DNA from 4 places in the Rhodoferax sp. ZS1R8 genome. Region 3 is predicted to be linked to each of the others. Evidence: predicted binding sites of a transcription regulator. Region 3 holds the regulator's gene; each other region holds the start of a gene.
The links. The regulator LexA, encoded in region 3, represses DNA repair genes until DNA is damaged. The targets are predictions, from matches to a motif close to ACTGTATNNNNATACAGT.
Positions count from the first base shown of each region.

Region 1 (7,483 bases), on a different contig from region 3:
CATGTGTTTATCAACGGCGAGAGCTTTTTGGCATCGGGCCGCGATGCGCAAATGATGCGTATGCTGGCCGACGAGCGGGCGTTGAACGCAGCTAGCGTCAAACGTCTGAGTGCGCCGGCGCATGAACTGGTGCTGGACTGGATGGAAGCGGGGTGGATCCATGGCGAACACGGATGACGACAAAAGCGAGGGTGATGTACTGAAAGGGCCGTTCAGCGGCCCCACGGCGTTTGCCAATATCGTGCGCGCAGCATTGGCCCGCGCCGCTCAGGAAGGCTGGCCGTCCATGGTGTGGAGTGACGCCACGTTTGAAGACTGGCCGCTGGGTGAACGTGCGGTGTCCGAATCCTTGCATGCTTGGGCCGGCAGCGGGCGCCATTTGCTGCTACTGGCGCGCAGCTACGACTCGGTGGTGCGCTACCAGCCGCGATTTGTGGCTTGGCGCAAGACCTGGGACCACATCATTGAATCCAGGGTGTGCAAAAACATCGACGCCAGCGAAATGCCCAGCGCCCTGTGGAGCCCTTATTGGGGCATGCGGCGCCTGGATTTGGTGCGCAGCACCGGCGTTGCCGACCTCGAACCTGCGCGTAGGGTGCTGTTGAAGGAAGAGTTGGATGAACGCCGTAGGCAGAGTTCTCCCGGTTTTTCTGCCACTACGTTGGGCTTATAGCGACGCGTTAAAGGGTTTTCCCGAGGGTTTTGCGGTATTCCTGTATACTTGTGGGTTAGGCAAAAAGAGATCGAATGCTTTTTGTCTGAGTCTGGGCGGCGTGCTGCTTTGGACAATTTCCGAAAATTGTTTCGTTAACTCACTCTAGTTTTTAAAAATGAACAAAACACTCGTCTTGGCAGCCGTTATCGCTGCCGCTGCCTTGGCTGCTTGCAGCAAGCCTGCTGAAACTCCAGCTCCCGTGGTCGTTGCCCCAGCACCAGCTCCTGCTGCTTCTGCTGTTGCTGACGCTGTCAAAGACGCCGGTGCTGCTGGTGCTGCCGCCGCTGCTTCTGCCGCTACTGCCGCTGCTTCCGATGTCGCTACCGCCGCCAATGCTGCTGCATCCGCTGCCCAAAAGTAATTCAAATTACTTGAGCGACAAAAAAGCCACCCAAGGGTGGCTTTTTTTACGTCTGCAATATCCCGAAGACTTCGGGATATTGCTGTCAGCTTTTATTTGATATCGTCGGCAATCACTTTGACGATGCGTTGCGCGCTAACCGATGTCTCTGGCGCACCCTTTGCGTCCAGCACCGACACCGTAGTTACATTGGCAGCGCTGCGCACAGCGATCTGGAACTTGGCAGCGTCGTTGGACTTGCTGCTGCTGAATAGTTTGCTGAAGAAACCGGGCTCGGTGTTGTCAGCGTTCAGCGGCACATAGCGAACAAAGTAGATGCCCTGTTTGCGGTCGCGGTCTTCCACCGTGAACCCGGTACGGTCCAGCGCCAGGCCCACGCGGCGCCAAGCGCTGTCAAATCCCTCTTCAATGCGCACAGCCGGTTGTCCATTTTCGGTGGACACCGATGCAATACTCTTCTTGGGCGCCGCGGTGCTCGTTGCTACCAGCGTCTTGGCTTGCGTCTCGGCTACTCCCAGTTTGACCATCAAGCGGCGCAAAAATTCGGCTTCCAGCTCCGGATCTGCCGCGCGGGGCTGCCACACCGTGCTACCGGACTCTTTGGAGGATGTCGTAGTCAAGGTTTCAATCATGCCGCGGTGGCTGATGAAGATCTCAGTTTCGCCGTTGGCATTGCGCTCCAGCCGGGTGCGAAATTTGTCGCGCTCCGCAGTGGAGTACAGCGAATCCAGCAATTTGCCCAGCGATGCGCGGATGAAGTCCTGTGGAATCTTCGCGCGGTTTTCGGCCCAATCGGTCTCCATGATGCCCAGTGTGTTCTGGTCCATGGCCAGCAGGAATCCATTTTCCTGCCAGAACTCTTTGACCGGCTCCCACAGCTTGTCGGCGGAGCGGTTGACGACCAGCCAGCGCTGGTTGCCGGCACGCTCGATGCGCACGTCACCCATCGCAACGGCCGCAACGGTCGGTACCGTCGAGGCTGTGGTGGTGGGTTGTCCAGCCTGGTAACCGGATGCCGATACGGTGCCCCCCACAACTGCGTAATGTGTGTCCTTGGACAGCTGGGTCAGGTCCGGCGGTACATCCAGTGACGGCACCTTCACGCTTTTGCCCGAGCTGCGATAGTCCACCTTGTCGGTTTCAAGAACGGTACAGGCCGACAGGGAAATCGCTACGCTGACAAGCGTCAATTTGAAAAAAGGGTTCACGGAAATCCTTGGAATGGAAAAGGAACTTAAATCAGACCGGTGGCGCGCATCACACGCTCCAGCGCCGGCTGATTGGCTTGCGTCAATTGGGTCAGTGGCAGGCGCAAGGCGTCTGTGCACAAGCCCATGCGGGCCGCGGCCCATTTGACGGGAATCGGGTTGGATTCTACGAAAAGTGTTTTGTGCAGCGGCAGCAACTGCAACTGGATCTCCATTGCACGCTGTACATTGCCGGCAATGGCGGCCACGCACAGCTCGTGCATCAAGCGTGGTGCCACGTTGGCGGTGACGCTGACATTGCCGTGGCCACCGCACAGCATCAGGGCCACGGCTGTGGGGTCGTCACCGGAATAAATGGCAAAGCCCTTGGGCGCTTCCTTGATCAACCACTGCGCGCGTTCGATATTGCCGGTAGCTTCCTTGATACCCACAATACCAGGCACCTGGGCCAGGCGCATGACTGTGTCATGGGCCATATCGGCAACCGCGCGGCCGGGCACGTTGTACAGAATAAGGGGAAGTTCCACCGCTTCGGCTATGGCCTTGAAGTGCAGGTACTGACCCTCCTGGGTGGGCTTGTTGTAGTAGGGAACTACCTGCAGTTGGGAGTCCGCACCGACCTTCTTGGCAAAGCGTGCCAGCTCTATGGCCTCGGCCGTCGAATTGGCGCCGCAGCCGGCCATGATGGGCACGCGCTTGGCAGCCTGCTCAACGGATACGCGAATGATCTCGCAGTGCTCTTCAACATTGACCGTCGGCGATTCACCCGTGGTGCCCACAACGCCTATGCAGTCCGTGCCTTCGGCTATGTGCCAGTCGATCAGTTTGCGCAGCGCCGGGTAGTCCACGGAGCCGTCTTCCTGCATGGGCGTGATCAGCGCGACGATGCTGCCGGTGAGGGGGCCAGGGTTAGGGTTCATGTCGGTCATTTGTACGGTAATCGATTATTTTAGCGAGAGTGCGCAGCGCTCCAGTTTCGCCGGTCCGGCCGAGGCCGGGGCTGGCCGCAGGGCCGCTATGCGCTGCACGTTGCGGGGCGGGTCTTGCAGGTAGCCGTCTTCGTAGGCCACCACCTGCAGAGCCGCGCACGCCCGCAGAAGTTCACCCGGCTGCAGTAAAAAATCGGGCCTGCTGGGCCTGCCCAGGGCTTCATTGCCTGCTGAAAACGTCTCGTAGAGCAGCACGCCGCCAGGCGCCACGCTGCGAACTATCGTGTCCAGCAAGGGGCGCCACAGGTAATTGGTGGCCACTACCGCGCCAAAGGTGCGCAGCTGCCCATCAACGGTGTGCAGGGGCCAGGCCGCGCCTTCAATATCCGCGCACACCAGTTCGGCTCCGGGCACGCGCTCGCGGGCTTGTTCAATGGCACGGTCGACGCCGGTCACCGGGTGGCCCTGCTCGGCAAACCAGGCCAGGTGCCGCCCCGACCCGCAGGCCACGTCCAGTACCGCGGCGCCGGGTTCCAGCAGATGCGTCCAGCGCACCACCCACGCGGAGGGCTTCAAAAGCAGGCCCACACCTGGTTGGCCATCTGCACCATGAAGTCCGGTCGGGTGTACAGCGCAAACACCCCCGCCAGCGCGGCCAACGTCAGCCCGGCGAAGGCCAGGCGCTTGCGCGGTGTCATGGTGTGACCGCGTCGCGCGGCAGGCTGCGGTTGATTGCGGCCTCTTTGACCGGCAGATTGACCAGCGCAGCGGCTACGCCCAGCGCAATGGCGATGTACCAGACGATGTCGTAGCTGCCCGTCTTGTCATACAGATAACCACCCAGCCACACCCCCATGAAGGAGCCGATCTGGTGGCTGAAGAACACAAAACCGCCCAGCATGGACAAATGCGCCACACCAAATATCTGCGCCACCGTGGCATTGGTAGGCGGAATGGTCGACAACCACAGCAAACCCATGACACTGGAGAACACGTACACACTGGCCGGCGTCAGCGGCGCTAATAAGAAGATACTGATGGCAACCGCACGGGAGAAATAGATGAATGCCAGAATGTTTTTCTTCTGCATCTTCTGGCCTAGCACGCCGGCGGCGTAAGTGCCAAACACGTTGAACAGGCCGATCAGCGCCAGCGCATAACTGGCCACCTGCGGCGACAAGCCCTTGTCTTTTAAATAGCTGGGCATGTGCACGCCAATGAAAACCACCTGGAAACCACAGACAAAGTAGCCTGCCATCAGCAATTGGAAGCTGGGGTATTTGAAGGCTTCGCGCAGCGCCTGGACGATGGTCTGCTCGCGGGGTGCACTGGTGGCGCCACCGAGCGCGGGTTCCCGCAGCCCCCACGCCAGAGGAATCATCAACAACGACGCCACGCCAAGCATTACCAAGGCCTCTTGCCAGCCAAAGTGGCTTATCAAAAAGCCCTCCGTAGGCACCATCAGGAACTGCCCGAAAGAGCCCGCAGCTGCCGCCACGCCCATGGCCCAGGAACGTTTGTCCGCGCTCACATTACGGCCAATCACACCATAGATGACAGCATAGGTCGTACCGGCCTGCGCCATACCGATCAGCACCCCGGTGCTCAGCGAGAACAGCAGCGGCGTGCTGGCATGGGCCATGCCCACCAGACCCAGCGCGTACAGCAGCGAACCCACAATAATGACCCGAAACGCTCCGAAACGGTCTGCCGCCATGCCGGCAAAGATGCCGGAGATGCCCCAAGCCAGGTTCTGAATGGCAATGGCAAAGGCAAAGGTCTCCCGCGTCCACCCCTGGGCCTGGGTAATGGGTTGCAACCATAGGCCGAAACCGTGGCGTATGCCCATGGACAGCGTGACGATGACGGCACCGCAGGCCAAAACCTGGGCGGTGGAGAGCGGTTTGGAAGCGTGTTGCATCGCCGCATTGTGACCAATGCCAGCCCCCTGCGCTGGCAACCCAACAATGCCGTTCTCCCTACTCGCTGTATTTGCATACAGTTGTGTTAGGGTGGGGCGATTACAATCATCGCCCTATGTCCGTCAAAGCTACCCCCGAATATTCAGAAGGATCCATCCGGGTCCTCAAAGGTCTGGAGCCCGTCAAACAACGTCCGGGCATGTACACCCGCACCGACAACCCGCTGCACGTCATCCAGGAAGTACTGGACAACGCGGCCGATGAGGCCCTGGGCGGCTTCGGCAAAAAGATCAAGGTTACCGTCCATATGGACGGCTCCGTCGCCATTGAAGACGACGGCCGCGGCATCCCGTTCGGCATGCACCCCGAAGAAAAAGCACCAGTCATCGAGCTGGTGTACACCCGCTTGCATGCCGGCGGCAAGTTCGACAAGGGCAAGGGCGGCGCCTACAGCTTCTCCGGTGGCTTGCACGGCGTGGGTGTTTCGGTAACCAACGCGCTGGCCAAGCGCCTGGAGGTCACCTCGTACCGCGAGGGCCAGGTTGCCACCATCGTCTTCGAGCATGGCGATGTGACCCAAGCACTGCAGACCCGCAAGATCGGTGAGGGTGACCGCAAGACGGGCACCACGGTGCGCGCCTGGCCCGACGCCAAGTATTTTGAATCAGCGGCTCTGCCGATGAACGAGCTGACCCACCTGCTGCGCAGCAAAGCGGTGTTGATGCCCGGCGTCAGCGTGTCGTTGTTGGTCGAGAAGACCAAAGAAACCCAGACTTGGATTTTCAAAGGCGGCCTGCGCGACTACCTGACGCAAACGCTCAACGGTGACCCAGTCATCCCGCTGTTCGAAGGCGAAGGTTTTGCCGACAGCCAGAGCGACAACTTTGCAGAGGGCGAGGGCGCTGCCTGGTGCGTGGCCTTCACCGAAGACGGCCAGCCGGTGCGCGAAAGTTATGTCAATTTGATCCCCACCAGCGCTGGCGGCACGCACGAAAGCGGCTTGCGCGACGGCCTGTTCACTGCCGTCAAGAGCTTTATCGACCTGCATTCGCTGCTGCCCAAAGGCGTCAAGCTGATGCCCGAAGACGTGTTTGCCCGCGCCAGCTACGTACTGTCCACCAAGGTGCTGGACCCCCAATTCCAAGGCCAGATCAAAGAGCGCCTCAATTCCCGCGACGCCGTGCGCCTGGTCTCCAGTTTTGTGCGCCCAGCGCTGGAACTGTGGCTGAATCAGCACGTAGACTACGGCAAGAAGTTGGCGGAATTGGCAATCAAAGCGGCCCAAAGCCGACAAAAAGCCGGCCAAAAGGTCGAAAAGCGCAAAAGCTCGGGCGTGGCTGTGCTGCCCGGCAAGCTGACCGATTGTGAAAGCAAGGACACGGCTTACAACGAGGTCTTCCTGGTCGAGGGCGATTCCGCAGGCGGCAGTGCCAAGATGGGCCGTGACAAGGAAAACCAGGCCATATTGCCCTTGCGTGGCAAAGTGCTCAACACCTGGGAGGTCGACCGCGACCGCCTGTTTGCCAATACCGAAATCCACGACATCTCGGTGGCAATTGGCGTCGATCCACATGGCCCCAATGACACACCCGACATGTCCGGCTTGCGCTACGGCAAGGTTTGCATCCTGTCGGATGCGGACGTGGACGGCTCCCATATTCAGGTGCTGTTGCTGACTCTATTCTTCCGCCACTTCCCCAAGCTGATTGAATCCGGTAACGTATTTGTGGCCCGTCCGCCGCTTTTCCGTGTCGACGCGCCGGCGCGTGGCAAGAAGCCCGCATCCAAGGCATACGCGCTGGATGAAGGCGAGTTGACCGCCATTTTGGACAAATTGCGCAAAGAAGGCGTACGCGAGGGCGCGTGGAGCATCAGCCGCTTCAAGGGCCTGGGGGAAATGAATGCCGAGCAGCTGTGGGACACCACGCTGAACCCCGACACCCGCCGACTGCTGCCTGTCACTCTCGGTGTTATCGATTTCGGCCAGACCGAAGCCCTGATCACCAAGCTGATGGGCAAGGGTGAGGCTGCGGCCCGGCGCGAACTGATGGAGTTGCACGGCGACTCGGTCGAGGTGGACGTCTGATGCAAGCACGATACGAGAGCCAAAGGCCCCTGGCCAAACGGGCCCGTGCGTTTGCGCTGGCCATAGCGGCATTGCTGGCCAGCCACGCAGCCCGTGCCGACATGTGGATTTACACCGATGCGCAGGGCGTCAAACATTTCGCGTCCAGCCAGCTGGACCAACGTTACAAGCTTATGTTTAGGGGCATGCCTGCGCCAAGTACCGGCGAGGCCGAGAGCACAGGCGGTGCAGCCATGGATGCCCGTGTGGTCGGCTCAGCGGG
Region 1 is NZ_JBWMBA010000003.1:55,806-63,288, reverse strand. Features, by position in the region: gene AC097P_RS11180 (JmjC domain-containing protein) at 1-177, shown strand, start outside; gene AC097P_RS11175 (hypothetical protein) at 161-673, shown strand; gene AC097P_RS11170 (hypothetical protein) at 831-1,076, shown strand; gene bamC (outer membrane protein assembly factor BamC) at 1,169-2,284, opposite strand; gene dapA (4-hydroxy-tetrahydrodipicolinate synthase) at 2,311-3,204, opposite strand; gene AC097P_RS11155 (class I SAM-dependent methyltransferase) at 3,229-3,789, opposite strand; gene AC097P_RS11150 (hypothetical protein) at 3,786-3,911, opposite strand; gene AC097P_RS11145 (MFS transporter) at 3,908-5,134, opposite strand; gene AC097P_RS11140 (DNA topoisomerase IV subunit B) at 5,251-7,221, shown strand; gene AC097P_RS11135 (lytic transglycosylase domain-containing protein) at 7,221-7,483, shown strand, end outside.
Region 1: the regulator LexA is predicted to act here: its motif matches at 5,199-5,216, upstream of AC097P_RS11140 (DNA topoisomerase IV subunit B).

Region 2 (7,483 bases), on a different contig from region 3:
GGGTGTGGAATGCGCCACTTCCTCGATGTCCATGCCGCCTTCGCTGGAAGCGATGAACGCCAGCTTTTGCGTGGCGCGGTCGGTCACGATGGACACGTAGTATTCTTTGTTGATGTCAGCGCCGTCTTCGATGTAGAGGCGGCGGACTTTTTGGCCTTCTGGGCCAGTTTGGTGCGTTTTGAGCTGCATGCCGAGGATCTCACCCGCGATGCGCTTGACGTCTTCGATGGTCTTGGCGACCTTGACACCGCCACCCTTGCCACGCCCACCGGCGTGGATTTGCGCCTTGACGACCCAGACAGGTCCTCCGAGCTTTTGGGCAGCTTCCACCGCCTCTTGTACTGTGAAGGCGGGGATGCCGCGGGGCACCGGCACACCGAATTGGCGCAAAATTTCTTTGCCTTGGTATTCGTGGATTTTCATGACGTCTCTTTGGGAGCTGGAGAATTTTCACCAAATTGCAACAATTTTGTTACAAACCTGGCACTGGACACATCAACTCCGAAATGTATCATGTTGCAATGCACCAATCTGATCGCTGCCTGACAGCGCTTTTCTGGTGCGCCACCCGGCTACTCTCCTCAACCCGTTGATCTCCTATTTGATATGAAGCGAATTTTTATTGATGGCGAAGCCGGCACCACCGGCCTGTTGATCCGAGAACGGCTGCAAACCACGCCGGGCGTGGAAGTCATGCGCATAGACCCTGCCTTGCGCAAGGACGCCATAGCCAAACAAGCCTTGATGGAGCAGGCCGATCTGGTCGTGCTGTGCCTGCACGACGAAGCGGCCGTGGAATCGGTCGCCATGGTGGACGCGATTGAGCGGAGAACCGGGCGCCCTGGACCCCGCATGGTTGATGCGTCTACCGCGCACCGCACGGCGCCTGGCTGGGTTTACGGTTTTCCAGAATTGACACCTACCCAGCGCGAAGCCGTGGTCCAGGCACGGCGTGTGGCCAACCCTGGCTGCTACGCCACGGGTGCGATTGCACTGATTCGCCCACTGGTGGATGCGGGCCTGGTGCCTGCCGATTTCCCCGTGTGCCTGCCTTCTATCAGCGGCTATTCCGGCGGCGGCAGGGCCATGATCGAGGCTTACGAAGCTGGCAATGCGCCACCGATGGAGCTGTATGGCCTGGGGTTGAAGCACAAGCACATTCCCGAAATCATGCGCTACACGGGCTTAACCCGCAGACCCTTGTTCGTACCTTCGGTGGGTAACTTCAAGCAGGGCATGCTGGTGCAGTTGCCATTGCACCTGGACACTTTGCCCGGCACGCCTACGGCACAGGATTTGCACGATGCCTTGAAGAAGCATTACGAAGGCAGCGAGTGGGTGACAGTAGAAGCCGCCACGGCCGACCAGAAGTTGGATGCCGTAGCCTTGAACGACAGCAACAAGATGGAACTGCGGGTGTTTGCCAATGATGCGGAGGCCGATGGCTTTGCGCATGCGGTTCTGGTGGCGCGGCTGGATAACCTGGGCAAGGGTGCGTCTGGTGCTGCGGTGCAAAACATCAAGTTGATGTTGGGGCTTTAAAAGAGCTGAGGCTGCTGGCTCCGGCCCGACAGGGCGGCGCGTTTTGCTCCGTGTCCCCCGGCCATGCAAGCATGGCCTCCTCCTTTACCTGCGCAAAACGCGCCGCCCTGTCGGGCCTTCGGGTTTGGGGCGCTCCACGATTTCAGACTTCCTTCGGTGCGCGCACCCGCTTTCGAGCTGATGGCACGGGGTATGGGTTTTGCGCAGGTAAAGGAGGAGCCCGCGTAGCGGGCGGGGGACACGGAGCAAAACCCATACCCCGTGTCATCAGCGGGCGAACGCAGTTAATCCTCGTCCCCGCCGCCGAACACCACGCGCCGAATAGCGTCCCCACCAAAGCCGCGGCTGGTCAAAAAACGCATTTGTTTCCCGCGCTCCGCCGCATCTACCGGCGGTTCACCAAACTTCTTGCGCCAGACTTCACGCGCCCGGTCCACTTCGGTAGCGCGCAGTTTCTCCACCGCATCCAGTACAGCCTCGGGCGCCAAACCCTTGCCCTGCAGCTCCTGACGGATCCGCGCCGTGCCCAACTTGGCAGAACGGCGGTTCAGCACCGACTCCACGACGCGCTGCTCGTTGATAAAACCCTTGGCCTGCAACTCGTCCAACGCCTTCGCCAAGGCGCCTGGCTCTTCCTCGAATGAGGCCAGCTTGCGCTCCAGCTCAGCCCGGGAATACTCCCGGCCGCTGAGCAGCCGCAACGCCCGGCCTTTCAGGGACAAGGGTGGTGTGGTCGTGACCATGCCAACGCTTCCAAAAAAATTCAGCTACAAAATCGCTATTGTTTTTATAGCTGCTTACGCTCTCCCTACGCGGGCTGCTCGGCTTTTTTGCTTGCAGCCTTGGGCTTGGCTTCGGGTTCTGCAGCGGCCACCGGCAACAGGGGGATGCCCAGCGATTCGCGCACCTTGTTTTCGATTTCGATCGACAGCGCCGCGTTTTCACGCAAGAACTCGCGGGCGTTGTCACGGCCCTGGCCGATCTTTTCACCCTTGTAGGCATACCAGGCGCCGGACTTTTCCAGGATGTTGGCGGTCACGCCCATGTCGATGATTTCGCCGTGGCGGCTGATGCCTTCACCGAACAAAATATCGAACTCTGCCGTCTTGAATGGAGGGCTGACCTTGTTCTTGACGACCTTGACCTTGGTCTCGTTGCCGATGGCCTCGTCACCCTTCTTGATGGTGCCGGTACGGCGGATATCCAAGCGCACGGAAGCATAAAACTTCAGCGCATTGCCGCCGGTGGTGGTCTCGGGGCTGCCGAACATCACGCCGATCTTCATGCGGATCTGGTTGATGAAAATGACCATGCAGTTGGTCTTCTTGATGTGGGCGGTCAGCTTGCGCAGGGCCTGGCTCATCAGACGCGCTTGCAGGCCGGGCAGGGAATCGCCCATTTCGCCTTCCAGCTCGGCCTTGGGCGTCAAAGCGGCGACCGAGTCGACGACGATCAGGTCCACCGCGCCGGAGCGGACCAGGCTGTCGACGATTTCCAGTGCCTGTTCACCGGTGTCGGGCTGGCTGATCAGCAGGTCGGGCAGGTTGACGCCCAGCTTCTGCGCGTACTGGATGTCCAGTGCGTGCTCGGCATCCACAAAGGCGCAGGTGCCGCCCTGTTTTTGCATCTCGGCAATCACCTGCAGCGTCAGCGTGGTCTTGCCGCTAGATTCGGGGCCATAGATCTCGACGACACGGCCGCGGGGCAGGCCGCCGACGCCCAGCGCAATGTCCAGCCCCAGCGAACCGGTGGACACCACCTGGATGTCTTCAATCACTTCGCCTTCACCCAGGCGCATGATGGTGCCCTTGCCGAACTGCTTTTCGATTTGAGCCAGGGCAACCTGCAGGGCCTTGGCTTTTTCAGGGTTGGCGCTGTTCATGCTGTTGGGGGTCTTGACGGGTGCATCCATGGGAAATCTCCTTGAAAATCAATGTTGGGGCGCATGTCAGCCGTTGGGATTAATCACAGGCTGGATGCTTGAACAGTAGTTTAACGGCATGGGTTGAAATCCGTAAACAACTTTATTAGTCAGTTTGCATTACTATTAATAGCATGACTGAATGGACCTCCTCTCACCCCGGCAGCGGCTGGCGCCAGGCCCACATGGGCCATTGGCTACGCTTGGCATTGGAGCGCTTTGACGCGCGCGTCCTGGCGCTGATGGCCCACCACCCCGGCGTGCCGCTGGGGTTGGCCAATCTGGTCACGCGCGGGCAGGTAGGGGCGGCGCACATCCACATCACCCGCCACCTGGCCACCGAGGGGTCGCGCCTGACCGAGCTGGCCCGCAGTGCCGGCATGAGCAAGCAGGCCATGGGCACACTGGTAAACCAGTGCGAGGCCTGGGGCATGGTCACCCGCGAACCTGACCCCGTGGATGCACGGGCGCAGCAACTGCGCTTTACCGCCACCGGCCTGGCCTGGCTGGAGGCCTACCGCGCGGCCGTGGAGCAGGCCGAACTGGAATTACGCCAGGCAGTAGGCGACGAAGTAGCCACCGTATTGGCCATTGGCCTGGAAGCCTACAGCGGAGCGTAGCGCCCGCCTGTAAGCGCCAAGCCAAGAGGGCACGCCTAGAATGGAGAAAACACGTCCACACCCGCCTTTGCGCAATGCTGCGACGACTACAACGAGGAGCAACTATGTACCCCCAAGCTCACGCTACCCCCCAAGGGGGCGCATGCCACCCTAGAGGCGGCTCGTCGGGAGGCATGACATGCGGATATTGATTGCCGAAGACGACCAGGTCTTGGCTGATGGCCTGTTGCGGGCTCTGCGCGGTGCCGGCGCGGCAGTCGACCATGTCGCCAGCGGCACCGAAGCCGATGCTGCCTTGATGACCAACACCGAGTTCGACCTGCTGATCCTCGACCTGGGCCTGCCCAAGATGCATGGCTTGGAGGTGCTCAAAAAGCTGCGCGGGCGCGGCTCCTCACTACCGGTTTTGATCCTGACCGCAGCCGACGCCGTGGATGAACGCGTCAAGGGCCTGGACTACGGCGCCGACGACTACATGGCCAAACCCTTCAGCCTGCAGGAACTGGAAGCCCGCGTGCGTGCCCTGGTGCGCCGCGGCGCGGGTGCCACCAGCAGCACCATCAAACACGGCCCGCTGACCTATGACCAGGCCGGGCGCGTGGCCACGATAGACGGCAAGATGGTGGAGCTATCCGCCCGCGAGCTGGGCCTGCTGGAGGTGCTGCTGCAGCGCGCCGGGCGCCTCGTCAGCAAGGACCAGCTGGTGGAACGCCTGTGCGAATGGGGCGAAGAGGTCAGTAACAACGCGATCGAGGTGTATATCCACCGGTTGCGCAAGAAGATCGAGAAAGGCCCGATCCGCATCGCCACCGTGCGCGGCCTGGGTTACTGCCTTGAGAAAATTGCCCCCTGAGATGGCCCCCACGCTCCGCCGCTGCGCGGGTCGCTGCCCCCCGAGGGGGCTAAATCCGCTTGGGGCGGCCCGGCGCGGATTTGCGGCCCACACCTTCCGCCGCTGCGCGGGTCGCTGCCCCCCGAGGGGGCTAAATCCGCTTGGGGCGGCCCGGCGCGGATTTGCGGCCCACACCTTCCGCCGCTGCGCGGGTCGCTGCCCCCCGAAGGGGCTAAATCCGCTTGGGGCGGTCCGGCGTGAGACTCCAATTGCTATTGTATTAGGAGCGGCTTACGCACATCCGACGGGGGCTATCGGCCAATTTTGCTTAAAGCCTCGCTGTCCAGGAAAGGCCGCATGAAGATCTTCCAGCGCGAGCAACGCAGCCTGTTCGGGGAGATCCTGGACTGGATGCTGACGCCGCTGCTGCTGCTGTGGCCGGTCAGCCTGGTACTGACCTGGCTGGTGGCCCAGGGCATTGCCGGCAAGCCTTTTGACCGCGCGCTGGAGTACAACGTCGGCGCGTTGGCCCAGTTGGTCACCGTCAACCCGAACAACAAAGCGCAGTTTGTACTGCCCCTGCCGGCACGCGAACTGCTGCGCGCCGACGACAACGACACCGTGTATTACCAGGTGCTGGGCAGCGCCGGTGAGTACCTCAGCGGCGAGAAGGCCCTGCCCCCGCCGCCGGAGGAAGAAAAACCCATACCGGGTGAAGTCCGCTTACGCAACGACGAGTTCAATGGCGCTGACATCAAGGTCGCCTACACCTGGGTCAAGCTGGACGTGCCTGACAGCAAGCCGGCCCTGGTGCAAGTGGCTGAGACCATGGAGAAGCGCTCGGTGCTGGCCACCGAAATCGTCAAGGGCGTGATGCTGCCGCAGTTTGTGATCTTGCCGCTGGCCGTGCTGCTGGTCTGGCTGGCGCTGGTGCAGGCCATCAAACCGCTGCACCACCTCGAAGAGCGCATCCGCGCGCGCAGCCCCGACGACCTGAGCCCGCTGGATGCCGAGGCCGTTCCGCTGGAGGTGGCGCCACTGGTGTCCTCCGTCAACGATTTGCTGATGCGGCTGAAAGACTCGGTCGCCACACAAAAGCGCTTCTTGGCCGACGCTGCACACCAACTGAAAACACCACTGGCAGGCCTGCGCATGCAGGCCGACCTGGCCCAGCGCGCGGATGCCAGCGCCGAAGACCTGAAGCAATCGCTGCGCCAGATCGGCCGCTCCAGCATCCGCGCCACGCACACCGTCAACCAGTTGCTGGCGCTGGCCCGGGCCGAGAGCAGCGGCACGGCGATGAGCCAGCAACCCTGCAACCTGGTGCGCCTGACGATGGACGTGGTGCGCGACTGTGTGCCGCGCGCGATGGACAAGCTGATCGACGTGGGCTACGAAGGTGCGGAGCCCGACGATGCGGATGTGAACCTGCAGGGCAACCCGACGCTGCTGAAGGAAATGGTGCGCAACCTGATGGACAACGCCATCAACTACACGCCGTCCCATGCCGACAAGCCGGGCGTGATCACCGTGCGCGTGCTCAAGGACCCGTTCAGCAAGGTGCTGGTATTACAGGTAGAGGATTCGGGCCCCGGCATACCCGTGCCAGAGCGCGAGCTGGTGTTCCAACCCTTTTACCGAGTGCTAGGCACCGAGGCCGATGGCTCAGGCCTGGGCCTGTCCATCGTGCTGGAAATTGCCCGCCAGCACCAGGCCACGGTGACGATCGAAGACAGCCGGCCCGGTCAGATACCACCCGGCACCTGCTTTACGGTGCGCTTTGGACAACTAGGCTAGTTGCAGCTGTGGAGCGTGCGGCCGGCCAGGGCGGTTTTGACGTCGGCCAGACGGGTCTTGGTGTCCAGCGTGACGGCCGGCAGCTTGAGCTGGGCTTGTGTACCTTCCTGGCGTTCCTGCACCACCTTGGCAGTGCGGATGCCGCGCAGCGACATCTTGGCCAGCTCCGCCACCGCATCGGCCTGGGTGTCAAAGCCGCCCAGCGACAGGCCCAGTTCCAGGTCCGGGTTATTCAGGTTTTGCGGCACCAGCTTCATCGTTGCCAGTTCGCCGCGCTTCTTGGCCAGTTGCTCGGCATTGGCAAATTTGCCCATGTAGACAATCCAGCGCGCCGACACCGGTACCGATTCCAACTGCCAGCTGCCCGGTGTCAGCGCCGATTCCAGCGCGCGGCGCAGGGTCGCGGCCTGTGCTTCGTCGAACGGCCCGGCCGCCAGGCACTCTTTAGGGCTCAGCTCGGCCTGTGCCTGGGTCTCGGCCCGCTTGGCCTCGGCCGGTGTCAGCACCTGTATGGCCTCGGGGCGGATCTGCTGGGCCAGGCGCTGGGGCTCCTGCTGCTGGGCCGGGGCGAAGCCGTAGGCGCGCAGCAGGCCATTGCTCCACGCAAAATAGACACCGTTGGCCAGGATCAAAAGCAGTACGAGCAGTCGCAGCATGGTGGCGTCAGGAGGGGTTGGCGGGCGGCAGCGGCACGGGGCGCACACTGACTTCCGCGCTGGTGATTTTCTTCAGGCCATTGTCGGTGTGCAGTAGCAAGGCTCCGGCGGCATC
Region 2 is NZ_JBWMBA010000001.1:1,006,782-1,014,264, reverse strand. Features, by position in the region: gene sucC (ADP-forming succinate--CoA ligase subunit beta) at 1-423, opposite strand, end outside; gene argC (N-acetyl-gamma-glutamyl-phosphate reductase) at 607-1,542, shown strand; gene recX (recombination regulator RecX) at 1,827-2,285, opposite strand; gene recA (recombinase RecA) at 2,351-3,454, opposite strand; gene AC097P_RS04730 (MarR family winged helix-turn-helix transcriptional regulator) at 3,598-4,083, shown strand; gene AC097P_RS04725 (response regulator) at 4,262-4,936, shown strand; gene AC097P_RS04720 (sensor histidine kinase N-terminal domain-containing protein) at 5,273-6,712, shown strand; gene AC097P_RS04715 (SPOR domain-containing protein) at 6,709-7,368, opposite strand; gene AC097P_RS04710 (biotin--[acetyl-CoA-carboxylase] ligase) at 7,376-7,483, opposite strand, start outside.
Region 2: the regulator LexA is predicted to act here: its motif matches at 3,514-3,531, upstream of recA (recombinase RecA).

Region 3 (7,483 bases):
ATGGATGGTGCCGTTGCCGGTGCCCGCAACAACAATGCCCCGCACGGGCTGCGCAGAATCGGACGGCGCAGCACAGAGTGCGCGTACCGTAGCCCCGGTCGCGCCGGCGTAGCTGGGGACGATTTCGACGCGCGGCCAAGCTGCGTTGGACAGGGCCGCCAACGGGAAGTCCTGCGCCAACACCGTGCCCACCGGACAGGCATGCACCCACCGCACCCGTCCCTCCTCCACAAAGGCCAGCGGGCCCGCATCGCCTGAATCGAAAGCGTTGAGGCGGTAAGGGTGCACTTTCTGAACATCGCGCGCCGCGTGGACGGTACCCGCGCACGCCACCAGCACTCCATGGGCAAGCGTCGACCGTGCGACCGCAACGGCATCGAGCACATTCTGCGGGCCATCAGGCGCCAGCGACGAGGCCGGCCGCATGGCGCAGGTCAGCACCACGGGTTTGTCCGCCAGTGCGGCACGCGGCAAGACGCTTGACAAAAAGAATGCCGTTTCCTCCAGGGTATCCGTGCCGTGCGTAATGACTACAGCGTGAACCTCCGGCTGCGCCAGGTGGTGCGCAACGCGTTCGGCCACCGCGCGCCACTGGGGCCAACCCATGTCCTTGCTATCCACCTGGACCACTTGCTCGGACAAGAAATCATAGTCACCCAGGCCCTGCCGCAGGCCGGGTATGGCCTGCAACAAATGGTCAACCCCGACCTGCGCTGCGGTGTAGCCCACGTTGTCGCTGGCCTGCGCCGCGGTCCCAGCGATCGTGCCCCCAGTACCCAAAAACACCATCTTTTTCAACATATTTGCGCTTTCCACTTGCAAACAAAATAAAACTGGTTAAAAATACAGCTACTGGATACCGAAACAGTGTGTATAGACCAACAGCTACCCGGCCCAGAACCAAGGAGTCAGCATGCTTGAAAGTCCTAAACTTACCGCACGGCAGCAACAGATCTTCGATCTGATCCAAAGCGCCATCGCACGCACTGGTGCCCCGCCCACACGTGCCGAAATCGCCACTGAACTCGGCTTCAAATCTGCCAATGCGGCGGAAGAGCATCTGCAAGCGCTGGCCCGCAAGGGTGTGATCGAACTGGTCAGCGGCACATCCCGCGGCATCCGGCTCAAAAGCGACACCCTGCGCTCCATTAACGAATCCCGTCTCAAGCAGTTTTCCCTGCCACTGCCCGGCCTGGCCCAATTGGCCTTGCCACTAGTGGGCCGGGTTGCAGCTGGTTCGCCCATTCTCGCCCAGGAACATGTGGACCAAACCTACTACGTGGAAAACAGCCTGTTCCAGCGCCAACCCGATTACCTGCTGAAAGTGCGCGGCATGTCCATGCGTGACGCCGGCATCATGGACGGCGACCTGCTAGCCGTACAGGCCACCAAGGATGCCAAGAATGGCCAAATCGTTGTGGCACGCCTGGGTGACGAGGTCACGGTGAAGCGCTTTAGGCGCAACAAACACCTGATCGAACTGCATCCTGAAAACCCGGACTACCAAACCATTGTGGTGGAGCCCGGTGAGCCTTTTGAAATCGAAGGTCTTGCGGTCGGTTTGATCCGCAACACCATGCTCATGTAATTCCGCACGAAAGCAACCATCCATGAACACCGCTTTATTTGCCAATTCCGATTTCTTTGGACCACTGCAGAGCCTGATGCGCTGGTGGTCCGCCAGCCGGATTCCGGTTGTGGGTGTACCACTTCCCAAGCGGGAAGTTCGGAGCTACGCTCCTAAATCCATAGCTGCAAATGACCCGTTGGCGAGGGCTACAGCTCAAAATAACGTAGTGCGTATGCCACTGCGTGTGGTTCGTGTCGTCGAAAGTGGACAATCCCGTGCCAGCGTAGGCCGCATGGTGATATCCGGCCGCATGGCTGACGTGTGTGCCGAACTGGACCGCCTGGCTGCGCGCGAGGCTGCCTTGTCATAAGTTGATACCTTGGTACGCGCTGCGGGCGCTTTGACAGGGCACAATTGCATCCATGAATATTGTGATTCTGGATGACTACCAAGATGCCGTTCGCAAGCTGGAATGTGCGGCAAAGCTAGAGGCTTACCAAGCCAAGGTGTACACCAATACGGTCAAGGGCATCGGACAACTGTCGGTCCGGCTCAAAGACGCCGATGTAATCGTTCTGATCCGCGAACGCACCCATATCAACCGCCAGCTCATCGAGAAGCTGCCCAAGCTCAAGATGATCTCCCAGACCGGTCGCGTCAGCGGTCACTTGGATGTGCAGGCTTGTACCGAGCGTGGCATCGCAGTGGCGGAGGGCCTGGGTTCTGGCGTTGCACCGGCAGAGCTGACTTGGGCACTCATCATGGCAGCCATGCGCAGGCTTCCCCACTACATCGGCAACCTCAAACATGGCGCTTGGCAACAGTCCGGCCTGAAGGCAGGCTCCATGCCGACAAATTTTGGCATCGGTAGTGAGCTTCAGGGCAAAGTTTTGGGCATCTGGGGCTACGGAAAGATTGGTCAACTGGTCGCCGGCTACGGTCGGGCATTTGGCATGAAGGTCGTGGTCTGGGGCAGCGAAGCATCACGCGAAAAGGCTCTTCAGGACGGCTATGGCGCCTCGCCCAGCCGCGAGGCATTTTTTGAACATTGCGACGTTTTGAGCTTGCACCTGCGACTGAGCGACAGTACGCGCAATCTGGTCGACCATGCCGATCTGGCACGCATGAAGCCGACAGCACTGCTGGTCAACACGGCACGTGCTGAACTTCTGGACACCCACACGCTGATCAGTGCGCTGAACCGGGGGCGCCCCGGCATGGCGGCAGTCGACGTTTTCGACAGCGAGCCGGTATTGCAAGGCCATGCGCTATTGCGTTTGGAAAACTGCATTTGCACGCCACACATTGGCTATGTAGAGCAAAACAACTACGAGAAGCTGTTTGGTGCTGCTTTTGACAACGTGACCAATTTCATCAAGGGCACGCCGACCAATATCGTCAACCCCGGCGCTTTGCAGGTGAGGCGCTAGACGAGGGGGGCAGCAGATCTGCGCTGTCAAATTCGATCAGATTGCCAGGTGGCTCAGTTATGTCAAGGTCGACAGCAGTGTCGGCTTGGTTGTCACCAGTCGAAGAAACCGGTTGTGTGGCGTCAGACAAGGATGCCTCAACATGGGTTGCTTTTGCAATGCTGAAAGGCATGAACCCCGAGTCAAACGACGCGGACGCAATTCTTTTGGCCACGCCATGCAGCATCAACAGGTCGCGCAACGCGCCCAGATCAAAAAGCTGGGAATTGCTGGTGCCATTGTCCGAGCGCACCAGACAGCTTTCGATGTAAGCCACGGCCTCTTCGGTGGGCCAAAGTGCAACGATGCGCTTGCAGACGTGGGGGTAAGCCTCCAAACCGCTTCCGGGTTGGTTGAAATCCGTGTAGATCGGCACATATCCGTTGAACAGGGTGTTGAAGCTGTTGCGGTAGCGGTCGTACTCCATCTTGCGCCCCAGCGTATGGAGTATTTTCAATAAATCGAGATAGACCAGGGGATCGGCAGCATCCACATCACTTGCCATGCTCTCGCTGAGCAGTGCGATGGCTTCGTCGTGTTGGCCGAGTGTCAGGAAGAATTCTGCCTGTTGGCGAACGTCCAGCATCTCCTTGGTGTTCACGGAGCGCAACGTTGCGGACATGCTGTTGGCAAAGTCAGCTTGTCTGACTACCTTGGCGGGGGACTTACTGGAAGCCGCATTTCCACTGCTGGCGCGTGCATCGGATGACACCCTGCCTGGCTTCGGCTCCGTCGGAGCATCTAACTGCAAGTCGACATCCACCTCTGTGACGCGGGGAGCCAGCTTTCCGACGGGTGGCTCTTGCGCGATGGGACGCGAGACCTTCGCTTGGGTTTGCAGCTGCGGGTCGTTATCGTCCCGGCTTCGCCCTCGCGTTACGCCTTGGTCCATGTCTGCACGGTCCACGCTGTCTGCCTCGTCGGACGCGCCTGCCTCATCGCGCCACCACGGTCCGCTGTCCAGCCCACGCTTGCGCACGCGCAGCCAAGCATAAACGAGCCCTACACCGCACAGCAACAACACCATCAGCAGCGCATAGACTACAGGATTGGTATAGCGCTCGGCCTCCGCCCTGCCTAGCCGCTGGGTGATATCTTCCAGTATTTGGCGATTTTTGACCGTTGTGTCGCGCAAGCCTTCGAGGCCTGTTTCCAGCTCACGTGTGCTGTTATCGGCGTTTTGCACATCCTGCGGCGTGGTGTTCAGTGAGCGCCAGAGTGCGGCAGTGCGCGCCCTCTTTTGCAAATCTTCCCCCGCCTCAATTGCCAGTTCACTGCTCAGCTTTAGTGCGGGTTCGCGTTCCTGGCTCTGGCCCCATGGGTCCAGCTCCAGGCGTGAACGGCGACTAGGCCTTTTGGCGGCAAGGAATGCGGATTTGGTCGCCGCGACTGCCTGATCGGGCTTGGCAGTTGGACTGGCAGCAACGGGCTTGGACTTTCTTGGCGGCCGCTCCACCGCGGTTGAGTCCTTATCGGCGGGGGCGAGGGGCCGGGCGGTAGCTGCAGCAGCTACCGGCTGAGATGCCAACTGCACGCGCGAGAGGTTCGCTTGCGGTGCAGCTTCTGGCGCCAATTCAGCCAGCAGAACATAGCGCCGGCTGGTTTTGCCGTCACATCCGGCCCGCACATAGACGGTGACGACCGGTTCGTCGACCACACTGGCGGCCGAGACCGTCACATTGATCGTCTGTGTCTGGGGCAGAGATTCGCTGCCCACACCGACCCGGCTGGCATCCTGCCGGTTGTCCCCATAGAACACGTCCGTCTCAAAACACAGCGCGGACGCGCCCTCCCCCGACTCGACATGAACCGGTACAGTCAGTTTGAGAACTTGCCCCAGAAAGACGGCCCCCTTGGCACGCCCCAAGGTCAAAGCCGAGCCATCGATCGCAACGCAAAGAGTTGCAACTCCCAATAGAGCAAATTTAAATTTTCTATGGAGTTTCATCTATAGAGCGAATTTTCGCATAAGGGAAATAAAACCCGCGACCTCGTTCGCTTGTGCCCCGTCACGCCGTCATAAAGAGCAGCCCAGACACGCACGTGACAAACCCTGAGACAGGATGCTGCCCCTCAGGTGACAATGGGTCGTCATTTTCGACACATGCAGTCACCCAAAAGACAAGCTATGGACGAACCCATCCTTACTATCGACGAACGCTCAGCGATCAATGGCGGTCGCTGGTTTTCCACGCTGTCCCCATCACTCAAACACGACATTCTTCGATGCGCTTACGTCAAACGTTTCAAGGACGGCGACCTGATTGCAGCCCGCGGCGAGCCGCCGGAGGAGTGGATTGCGTGCGCGCGTGGGGCTGTTCGGGTGAGTTCAACGTCCATCTCGGGCAAACAGATCACGCTGGCCTATGTGGAGCCGGGCATCTGGTTTGGGGATGTCGCCATCTTCGACGGCGACCGACGCACACACGATGCCTACGCGCACGCAGACACCACGATTTTGTGTGTGGCCAAGGCCGATTTCAAGAAAATACTGGCTCTCCATGTGGAGTTGTACGAAGCCCTGTTGCGGCTGCATGCGCGCCGCATTCGGCAACTCTACGGTCTGGTGGAAGACCTCAACACATTGCCTTTGCGCGCACGGCTGGCCAAACAGCTGTTGCACCTGGTTCGCAGCTACGGCATCCCGTCACTCAGCGATGCCAGCGAGGTGCGCATCGGCCTACAGTTGGCACAGGAAGAACTGGCGCAGTTGCTGGGCGCATCGCGCCAGCGGGTCAACCAGGAACTGAAGTCCATGGAACGCGACGGTGCCATCCGCATAGAGCAGGGTGGGCTGGTAGTACGCGACCGCGCAGCGCTGATGCACATCATCGATGCCGACAACTGAATTCTGTACAACCCTACTGACGAACACCCATGAGTGAATTTGACCATTTTCTGGGCACCCGGCCTGTCAGCGAACAGCATGCTTTTGACATCCCTACGCTGAGCACTTGGCTGGAAAAAAATCTCGCGGGTTATAGCGGACCTCTGAGCGTGGAGATGTTCAAGGGTGGGCAGTCCAACCCGACCTACAAACTCATCACCCCAGGCAAAAGCTATGTGATGCGGGCAAAGCCCGGCCCCGTTGCCAGGTTGCTGCCATCCGCGCACGCTGTTGAACGCGAATTTGCCGTCATGCACGGATTGCAGGACACAGAGGTGCCGGTACCACACATGCATTGCCTGTGCGAAGATGAATCGGTCATTGGTCGCGCCTTTTATGTCATGGAGTTCATGCAAGGGCGCGTGCTGTGGGACCAATCGTTGCCAGACATGGACCGCGGCCAGCGCTCTGCGATTTATGACGAGATGAACCGGGTGATTTCAGCCTTGCACAAAGTCGATTTTGCCTCGCGAGGACTCGCGGGCTACGGCAAGCCGGGCAACTACTTCGAGCGTCAAATCGGTCGCTGGAGCAAACAGTACACCGCATCCATCACCCAGCCCATCCCCGAAATGGACCAGTTGATGGAGTGGTTACCCAAGAACATTCCAGCCATGGCCCGCGACGGCAATATGGTCAGCATCGTCCACGGCGACTACCGCTTGGACAACCTGATGTTCGATGCGGAGCATCCGCGAGTGGTGGCGGTACTGGATTGGGAGTTGTCGACACTGGGCCATCCGTTAGCCGACTTCAGCTACCACTGCATGGCTTGGCACATTCCGCCCGGCTCATTCCGTGGTATCGCCGGACTGGATTTTGAAGCCTTGGGCATACCCAGCGAAGCAGAATACATACGCCGCTACTGCGAGCGCACAGGCTTGGCCAAGCCAGAGCAACTAAAGGCAGATTGGAACTTCTACATGGCCTACAACATGTTCCGTATCGCTGCCATTTTGCAAGGCATTGCCAAGCGCGTTGAGGCGGGTACTGCGTCCAGCGCCCAAGCAGTGAGCTCGGCGGCTGGCGCGAGACCGCTGGCGCAAATGGCTTGGAAATTTGCCCGCGCAGCCTAAGCCGCCTACCAATTCTTTTCGAAACACCAACGGAGACACCATGGACTTTGACTATTCCCCCAAAACAAAAGATCTGCAGGAACGCGTGCTGCGGTTCATGGACGAGCACATCTATCCTTCCGAAGCGGCTTACCACGCCGAGATCACCGCCAACACGGCGGCTGGCAAACGTTGGACGCCGCTGCAAACCATCGAAAAACTCAAACCCAAGGCCCGGGCCGCTGGCCTGTGGAACCTGTTTTTGCCGGTGGATAGCGCACAAGCATCCGGCTACCACGGCGCCGGTCTGACCAACCAGGAATACGCGCCACTGGCCGAGATCATGGGTCGTGTCATGTGGTCCAGCGAGGTCTTCAATTGCTCCGCACCCGATACCGGCAATATGGAAACTATTGCTCGCTACGGGTCCGAAGAAAACAAGGCACGTTGGCTCAAGCCCTTGCTGGAAGGCCAAATCCGCTCTGCCTTTGCGATGACGGAA
Region 3 is NZ_JBWMBA010000005.1:275,664-283,146, forward strand. Features, by position in the region: gene AC097P_RS18560 (asparaginase) at 1-801, opposite strand, end outside; gene lexA (transcriptional repressor LexA) at 914-1,588, shown strand; gene AC097P_RS18570 (hypothetical protein) at 1,611-1,940, shown strand; gene AC097P_RS18575 (D-2-hydroxyacid dehydrogenase family protein) at 1,993-3,000, shown strand; gene AC097P_RS18580 (hypothetical protein) at 2,969-4,954, opposite strand; gene AC097P_RS18585 (Crp/Fnr family transcriptional regulator) at 5,168-5,887, shown strand; gene AC097P_RS18590 (phosphotransferase family protein) at 5,917-7,002, shown strand; gene AC097P_RS18595 (acyl-CoA dehydrogenase family protein) at 7,043-7,483, shown strand, end outside.

Region 4 (7,483 bases), on a different contig from region 3:
GATCTGTATGAACGCATCGTCTCCACTGGCGCGGCGGTACAAAATATCCTGCTGCTGGCAACGGCCTTGGGTTATGGCTCCGCATTGACCAGCGGCAAGGCGGTAAAGTCGACCGCGTTGCGTGCGCTGTTTGGCCTGAACCCAGGCGACCTCGCACTGTGCTTCATCAACATCGGGACCGTGCAGTCGCGCAAGAAAAGCAGCCGGCAGCGCCCGGTGCTGGATGACTATGTTTCCACGCTAACCCTGCCTCCATGACCACCAGCCCGCTGCGCACCAAAGATTTGTTATTGATATTGACGGTCATCCTGGTGTGGGGCGTCAACTTTGCTGTCATCAAGGTGGGGGTGGCCGACGTGCCGCCATTGATGCTGGGTGGTTTGCGCTTTATGCTCGCGGCCTTTCCGGCGCTGCTATTCCTGCGCCCGCCCAAGGTGCCACTGCGCTTGTATGTTTTGTATGGCATGACGATTTCGGTGGGCCAGTTCTCGCTGTTGTTCACCGCCATCCATGTGGGCATGCCCACGGGGCTCGCATCGCTGGTGCTGCAGTCGCAGGCATTTTTTACGATGCTGTTTGCGGCGTTGTGGCTCAAAGAGACATGGCATGCCAACCAGTTGGCCGGTCTGGTGCTGGCTGCTGCGGGCCTGGTCTTGATCGGCAGCGCGCACGGCCTGTCTATGCCGCTGACCGGCTTTATGCTGACCATTGCCGCGGCCTCCATGTGGGCCTGCGGCAATATCGTGACCCGCGCCGTTGGAGGGTACGCCCCGATGAACCAGCTGGCGTTTGTGGTCTGGGCCAGCCTGGTGCCACCGGTACCGCTGTTGCTGCTCTCGGCCTGGATCGAAGGCCCGCAGACCATGCTGACGGCGTTGACACATTTCAGCTGGTCGGCCTTTGGCGCCGTGGCCTATTTGGCATGGGCTGCCACGCTGTTTGGCTATGGCGTGTGGACGGCGTTACTGTCGCGCTATCCGGCCAACCGCATCGCACCGTTCTCGCTACTGGTTCCGCTGGTCGGCCTCAGCACCGGTTGGCTGGTGTTTGGTGAGGTGCTCAAGCCCGTGCACTTTGCGGGTGGTGCGCTGTTGATGGCGGGCCTGTTGGTAAATCTGTTTGGTGGCCGCCTGTTTGCCCGTATGAAATTGCAGGCGTGAGCCTGTATAGATAGACATGTTCCAATAGCTATATGAACCCCGACGCACACAAACTCTGGCTGGCCCCGCAGTGGGCCTTTGCGGTTCTGCTGGCTCTTCTGGGCATGCTGGGCCCGTTCTCCATCGATACGTATTTGCCAGCATTCGCCGGCATTGCACAGTCGCTAGATGCCACACCGGTGCAGATGCAGCAAACGCTGTCAGCCTACCTGTTTGGCTTTGCCTTCATGAGTCTGTTCCACGGAGCCATCTCTGACAGCTTTGGCCGCAGACCGGTGGTGCTGTGGGGGCTGGCGGCATTTACCGTGGCCTCTGCCGGTTGCGCGCTGTCGCAAAGTATTGGCCATCTGATTTTCTTCCGCGCCATGCAAGGCCTGTCCACCGGCGCCGGCATTGTGGTGTCGCGTGCGGTGATACGCGACATGTTTCCACCGTCCCAGGCTCAGAAAGTTATGAGCCAGGTCACTATCTTCTTTGGCGTGGCGCCGGCCATAGCACCGATGGTAGGTGGGTGGATGCTGGTGCATGTCAGCTGGCATGGCATCTTCTGGTTTTTGACTGGCGTGGGCGTGGTCCTGTGGGTTGCCATCTTCCGCCTGTTGCCCGAGACGCTGCACACCACGCAGCGGCAGGACTTCCATCCCCGCAACCTGATGGCCGGGTACTGGCAACTGGGGTCGGACCCGCGCTTCTTTTTGCTGGCGCTGGCCAGTGGCATCCCATTCAACGGCATGTTTCTGTACATTCTTAGCGCGCCGGTTTTTCTGGGCGAGCATCTGCAACTGGAGCCGCAGCAATTCTTCTGGTGCTTTCTGATGACGATTGGCGGCATCATGGCCGGAGCCATGGTCAGCGGGCGTGTGGCCGGCAAGATCAAACCCGCGCGCCAAATCCGCATTGGTTTTTCCATCATGCTGGTTATTGCGGTACTCAACCTGGTGGCCAACCTGTTGTTCAAGGCGCATGTCAGCTGGGCGCTGTTCCCGCTGGGTATCTTTTCGTTCGGCTGGGCGCTGATGGTGCCCGTGGTCACGCTGCTGGTGCTGGACCTGCATCCGGACCGGCGTGGCATGGCCTCCAGCCTGCAGATGTTTGTGGGGTCTACGGCCAACGGCATCGTGGCCGGCGTGATCTCACCCCTGGTCATGCACTCCACCGTAGCGCTGGCGGCAGCATCGCTGCTGATGCTGAGCCTGGGGCTGGTGTCGTGGACGTATATTCGCCACCGCTGGCCCGAAATCGGGCATACCATTGCGCATGGCTAGGCTGTTCACACGTTTCGTTGTTGCTGCCGCGATCTGTTCCACCCTGCTCGGTTGGCAGGGTTCTGCACTGGCCCAGCAAGAGACCATAGACCGCATTGACGCCATCTATGTTTTGTCTGAGCGTGACAATGTCGCCGCGCTAAAAGACATTCGGGTCATGGGCGCCGAAATGTCGGCCACGACGCCATATGCGGTACAGCGCGAATACCTGCGCATGCGGATCAATCTCGAATTAGATTCCGCACAACTGGTCGCTGCCAAGACCTCTATTGCTCAACTCCTGGCATTGGCCAAGGCCCAGGCAAAGCCGGACGACATAGGTCTGGCGGCCGCCATGGATTTCGAAGCCTCCATCATGACGCGTGCGGCACAAAACGCTGCAGCCGTCGTCAAGCTTGACCAAGCAGAACCCCTTGCGCTGCGCTCTGCCGATGCCATGGTTTTATCGCAGCACTACCGTGTGCTGGGAGGGGCCCAGTTGGCCTTGGGTAAATTTGAGCCCGCGCTGGAAAGTTACTTAAAGAGTCTGCAATACGCCGACCAGCAAACCCGCCTTGCTAAGCAAGCCCGCCTGAGAGCACTCAATGGTTTGAGTTTGGTGTACGGTGCCATGAAGAACCACGAGAAAGCGCTGGCTGTCATCGGTGAGGGCATCGTGCTCGCCCAGGAGCTGGACTCCCGCAAAATGCTGGCCACGCTGTACCTGAACCAGGGCGGTGAGTTCGCCGAGTTGGGGCGCAACAAAGACTACGCTGAGGCCAATGATCTTGCCCTCAAGGTGAGCCGCGAGAGTGGCTTGGTCCGCGTGGAAGCCACCATCCTGAACAATATGGGTGACGGTTACCTGCGTGTTCGCAACTACCCCAAGGCCGAGCTGCTGGCCCGTCAGGCACTGGTCAAATATCGCGAGCTGGATGACCGCAGCGGCCTGATTTCCGCACAGTGCAATATTGGGTTTGCGCTGATGGGCCAGGGCAAGGTTGCGCAAGGCGTGGCCGAAGTTCGCACGGCACTCAAGAACGCGCACGATGCAGGCGCCATGTCCGATGAGGAAGACATCCTGGGCGAGTTGGGGCGGATGTACGAGCAACTGGGCATGTACAGCGATGCGGTATCCACGATACGTCAGCAGCAAAAGCTCAGCGAGCAACTTTTCAGATCGGACCGCGAAAAATCGGTTGCGGCGCTGCAAGAACAGTTTGACGCCGTGCAACGGCAAAAGCAGATCGAATTGCTGGCCCGTGAAAACAGCCTCAAAGACGCAACCATTAGCAACCAGCGTTTGCAGCAAATCATCACGGTGTTGGGCGCTGTCGTCACCGTGATGGGCGGGGTGTTTGTGTACCTGCTGTATCGGCGTGTGCGCAAGACCAACCAGAAGCTGCGCGAGGCCAACAAGCAGCTTGAGTTCCATGCCGTGCGCGACCCGCTGACAGGCCTGTTCAATCGTCGCTCCTTCTTCGAGCTGATGAACAAGCGCGCCCTCAATGGCACCGGCAGCCGCCGCGAAGACGACAACCCCGACGGAATGATGATCCTGGACATCGATCACTTCAAGCACATCAATGACACGCTCGGTCACGCGGGTGGCGACGCAGTGCTGATCGAGATTGCCAAGCGCCTGCGCAGCACAGTGCGCGACACCGACATGGTGATGCGCTGGGGCGGGGAGGAGTTTCTGGTGTTCTCGCCCAAAGCCAACGCTGCCCATCTGAAAAGCCTGGCGCAACGCGTGCTCAATGTCATCGGCAAGGAACCCATTGCGGTGGGCGACAAGATGATAGCCATCACGGTGACTGGCGGCTTCTTGTCGCTGCCGTTCTCCGGCCTGTCAGAGACCGATTGCGATTGGGAAAAAGCCATGCAGATCGCCGACATGGCGCTCTACCTGGGCAAGGTGAACGGGCGCAACCGCGCCTATGGTCTGAATCGCCTGCTGGCGCCGTTTGAGCAGGTCATGCCGGTTCTGGAGCGCGATATTACGGCTGCGCTGAATGCCGGCATGGTGGAGCTGGTCGAGGTGCTGGGGCCGGAGCCTGTTGTCAGCGCTGGGGCCAAACCAGCCTTGGCGGCTTGACCGTTTCGTAGTCAGTTTCAGCGTAAAACAGGCCGCCAGGCCTTGACTGTAAACGCTTGCATCGGCGTATACTGTACAAAAATACAGTTTCAAAGAATGCGCCCCCACCCATGTCTGCCTCTGCCCATTTGCCCTCCTGGAAGGGCGTCCACGCGGACGTCTGGCAAGCCGATGCGCTGGCCAGCGCGCCCGGTCGGGTTCTGGCCACAGGCGATGTCGCGCTAAACACCCAGCTGCCCGGTGGTGGCTGGCCACGGGGTGCCATGAGCGAAATCCTCCAACCTCCAGGCATACACAATGAATGGCGCCTGCTGCTGCCTGCCCTGGCCCACTGCGGATCCGGTGCCGTGGTGTTGGTGGGCGCGCCGCACTTACCGTTTGGTCCGTCTTTGGGTGCGCAGGGCCTTGCCACGCAGCGCCTGCTGTGGGTGGCCCCGCAAGAAGGTGGAAAAGCAGGCGGCAAGGGTGGTGCCCAGCGCCTGTGGGCCACCGAGCAGGCCCTGCGTTGCGCTGATGTGGATGCCGTGCTGGCCTGGCTGGTGCACGTCCGCCCCGAGCAACTGCGCCGCCTGCAAATGGCCGCGGCCGAATACGACAAGCTGCTGTTTGTGCTGCGCCCCGAACAGGCCCAACACGAATCCTCGCCCGCCGTGCTGCGGCTGTGGGCCGCACCTTCAGAAGACGGTGCCGACACGCTGGAGGTGCGCGCCCTCAAGCGCCGCGGTCCTCCGATGGACCAGCCCCTGCACCTGCCGGCCCGGGCCGCGCGGCTGGCCTGCCTGTTGCACGCAAACAGGTCCCCCACGCTTGCTACGCGCACTGCGCTGCCCCCCGAGGGCGCGCGCGCGACCGGCTATGCACTGGATCGCACTGCAGCCCGCGCCTGACGCCGCACCCGAAGCAGCGCTGGCAGACCCGCGCAGCGCCTGGGCGTGGTGGGCGCTGCAGTTCACGCCGCTGGTGGCGCCGGTAGAGGCTGCGCTGGTCATGGAGGTCTCGGCCAGCGAGCGCCTGTTTGGCGGTCGCGACGCCCTGTTGGACCAGTTGCTCAAGCCAAAATGGCCGCTACCCCTCGTGGAATGGGCGCAAGGCGCTACGGCTTTGATAGCACACGGGCGGCTGCAGTGTGCTGTGGGCTTTGGTGCCGACGCGCGTGATCTGGCGGCCGACGCCTTGCCCCTGCACACGCTGGCGGCCGCACGCGCCCATCTGCCCACGCTGGAGCGCCTGGGGCTGGCCAACTGGGGGCAACTGCGGGCGCTGCCGCGTGGTGGCTTGGTGCGCCGCTTTGGCGCAGACTTGGTGAACGCGCTGGACTGTGCCTATGGCCAGCGCGCCGAGGTTTACCCGTGGCTGGCGCTGCCCGATGTGTTTGACGCCCCGCTGGAGTTGTCGGCCAGTGTCGAAAACGCGTCGGCTCTGCTGTTCGGTGCCCGGCGCCTGCTGGCGCAATTGCAGCTGTGGTTGCGCGCACGCCAGCGTGGTGTGCTGGGCCTGGCCCTCGTGTGGGAGCTGGACGCCCGGCGCTCCAACGCGCTGCATGTGGACGCCCACCACAAGGGCAACGGGCAGGGCCGCCTGGTGCTGCGCACGGCCCAGCCCACGCAGGACATGCAGCACCTGGTCCGTCTGCTGGGCGAGCAACTGGCCCAGGTCACGCTGCCCGCACCCGTGCTGCACCTGCGCCTGCGCTCTTTGCAGACCCAGCCCATGGCCGGCGAGAGCATCAGCCTGTTGCCCGACGACGTACGCCACGGCGACAGCCTGCACCAATTGCTTGAGCGCCTGAGTGCACGCTTAGGGCCACAGCAGGTGCGCCGCGCCACGCTGCACGCCGACCACCGGCCCGAGCGCATGCAGCAGTGGCATGCGGCCACCGCCATGCCAGTAGGCAATATGCGCGAGGGTCAAGTAGCTGCTACTAAATCAGGAGCGGCTTACGCACGCTCCACGAGGGCTAGCGGCCTAAATGGCTTAGAAGCCCTCTACCCCAGCTGGCTGCTGGCCACACCGCTGCAACTGACCACCCACCAGGGCCAACCGCAGTACGAAGGCGGACCACTGGATCTGCTGGTCGGCCCACAGCGGCTGGAGGCCGGCTGGCTCGATGGCGAAGCCCACTGCGCACTGCGCGACTACTACGTGGCGCGCAGCGCGGTAGCGGGTCTGGTGTGGGTGTATTGCGAACGGCTGGGTGGACAGGCTGGCTGGTATTTGCATGGGTTGTTTGCCTGACACTGACGACTCAGATAGAGTGCAGACGTTGGAAGCCTTACGATGCGCTATAGAACTATCTTCACTCTGGCTGCAGCGGTCGCTACGCTGGGCCTTCCTGTCGCCCATGCAGCGCCCGATCTGGAGATCAGCGGGTTTTTCTCTGTCGTTGGCGGGCGTGTCCTCAGTGGCTCGTTGCATGGCCCCATGCCCGACAACCCCGATGTGGCGTGCCCCTGCTACATCGCGGATTACAGCAACTTCGGAACCTACAACACGGCTTTCTCGCTGGCCACCGAAAGCCGCATCGGCCTGCAAGCCAATGCCACGCTGACCGACAAGCTGAGCCTGACCGCGCAGGTTACCGCGCGCCCCCTTGATGCCAACGTGCAACTGCAATGGGCTTATGCCACCTACATCCTCAGCCCCACGTGGGATCTGCAAGTCGGGCGCAAACGTATTCCGCTGTATTACTACTCAGACTTTCAGGACGTTGGCGTGGTCTACCCCTGGGTGGGTTTACCGCCCGAACTGTATGGCTGGGATGCCACCAACTACAACGGCATCAGCCTGCGCAACCGCACTGCGGTGGGTGGTGTGTATGTCAACACCAGCGTATTTGCCGGCAGTGAGCAGATCAAGGACAACCGCTACATGTTGTCTTATGGGCAGCGCCACACCGATGTGCGCTGGGACAACATCGTCGGTGGCGACATAGAGCTGACACGCGGTGCATGGACCCTGCGCGCCATCGCCATGCAAGCCGA
Region 4 is NZ_JBWMBA010000002.1:69,237-76,719, forward strand. Features, by position in the region: gene AC097P_RS06365 (nitroreductase family protein) at 1-258, shown strand, start outside; gene AC097P_RS06370 (EamA family transporter) at 255-1,160, shown strand; gene AC097P_RS06375 (multidrug effflux MFS transporter) at 1,193-2,425, shown strand; gene AC097P_RS06380 (GGDEF domain-containing protein) at 2,418-4,502, shown strand; gene imuA (translesion DNA synthesis-associated protein ImuA) at 4,613-5,389, shown strand; gene AC097P_RS06390 (DNA polymerase Y subunit UmuC family protein) at 5,358-6,737, shown strand; gene AC097P_RS06395 (hypothetical protein) at 6,780-7,483, shown strand, end outside.
Region 4: the regulator LexA is predicted to act here: its motif matches at 4,573-4,590, upstream of imuA (translesion DNA synthesis-associated protein ImuA).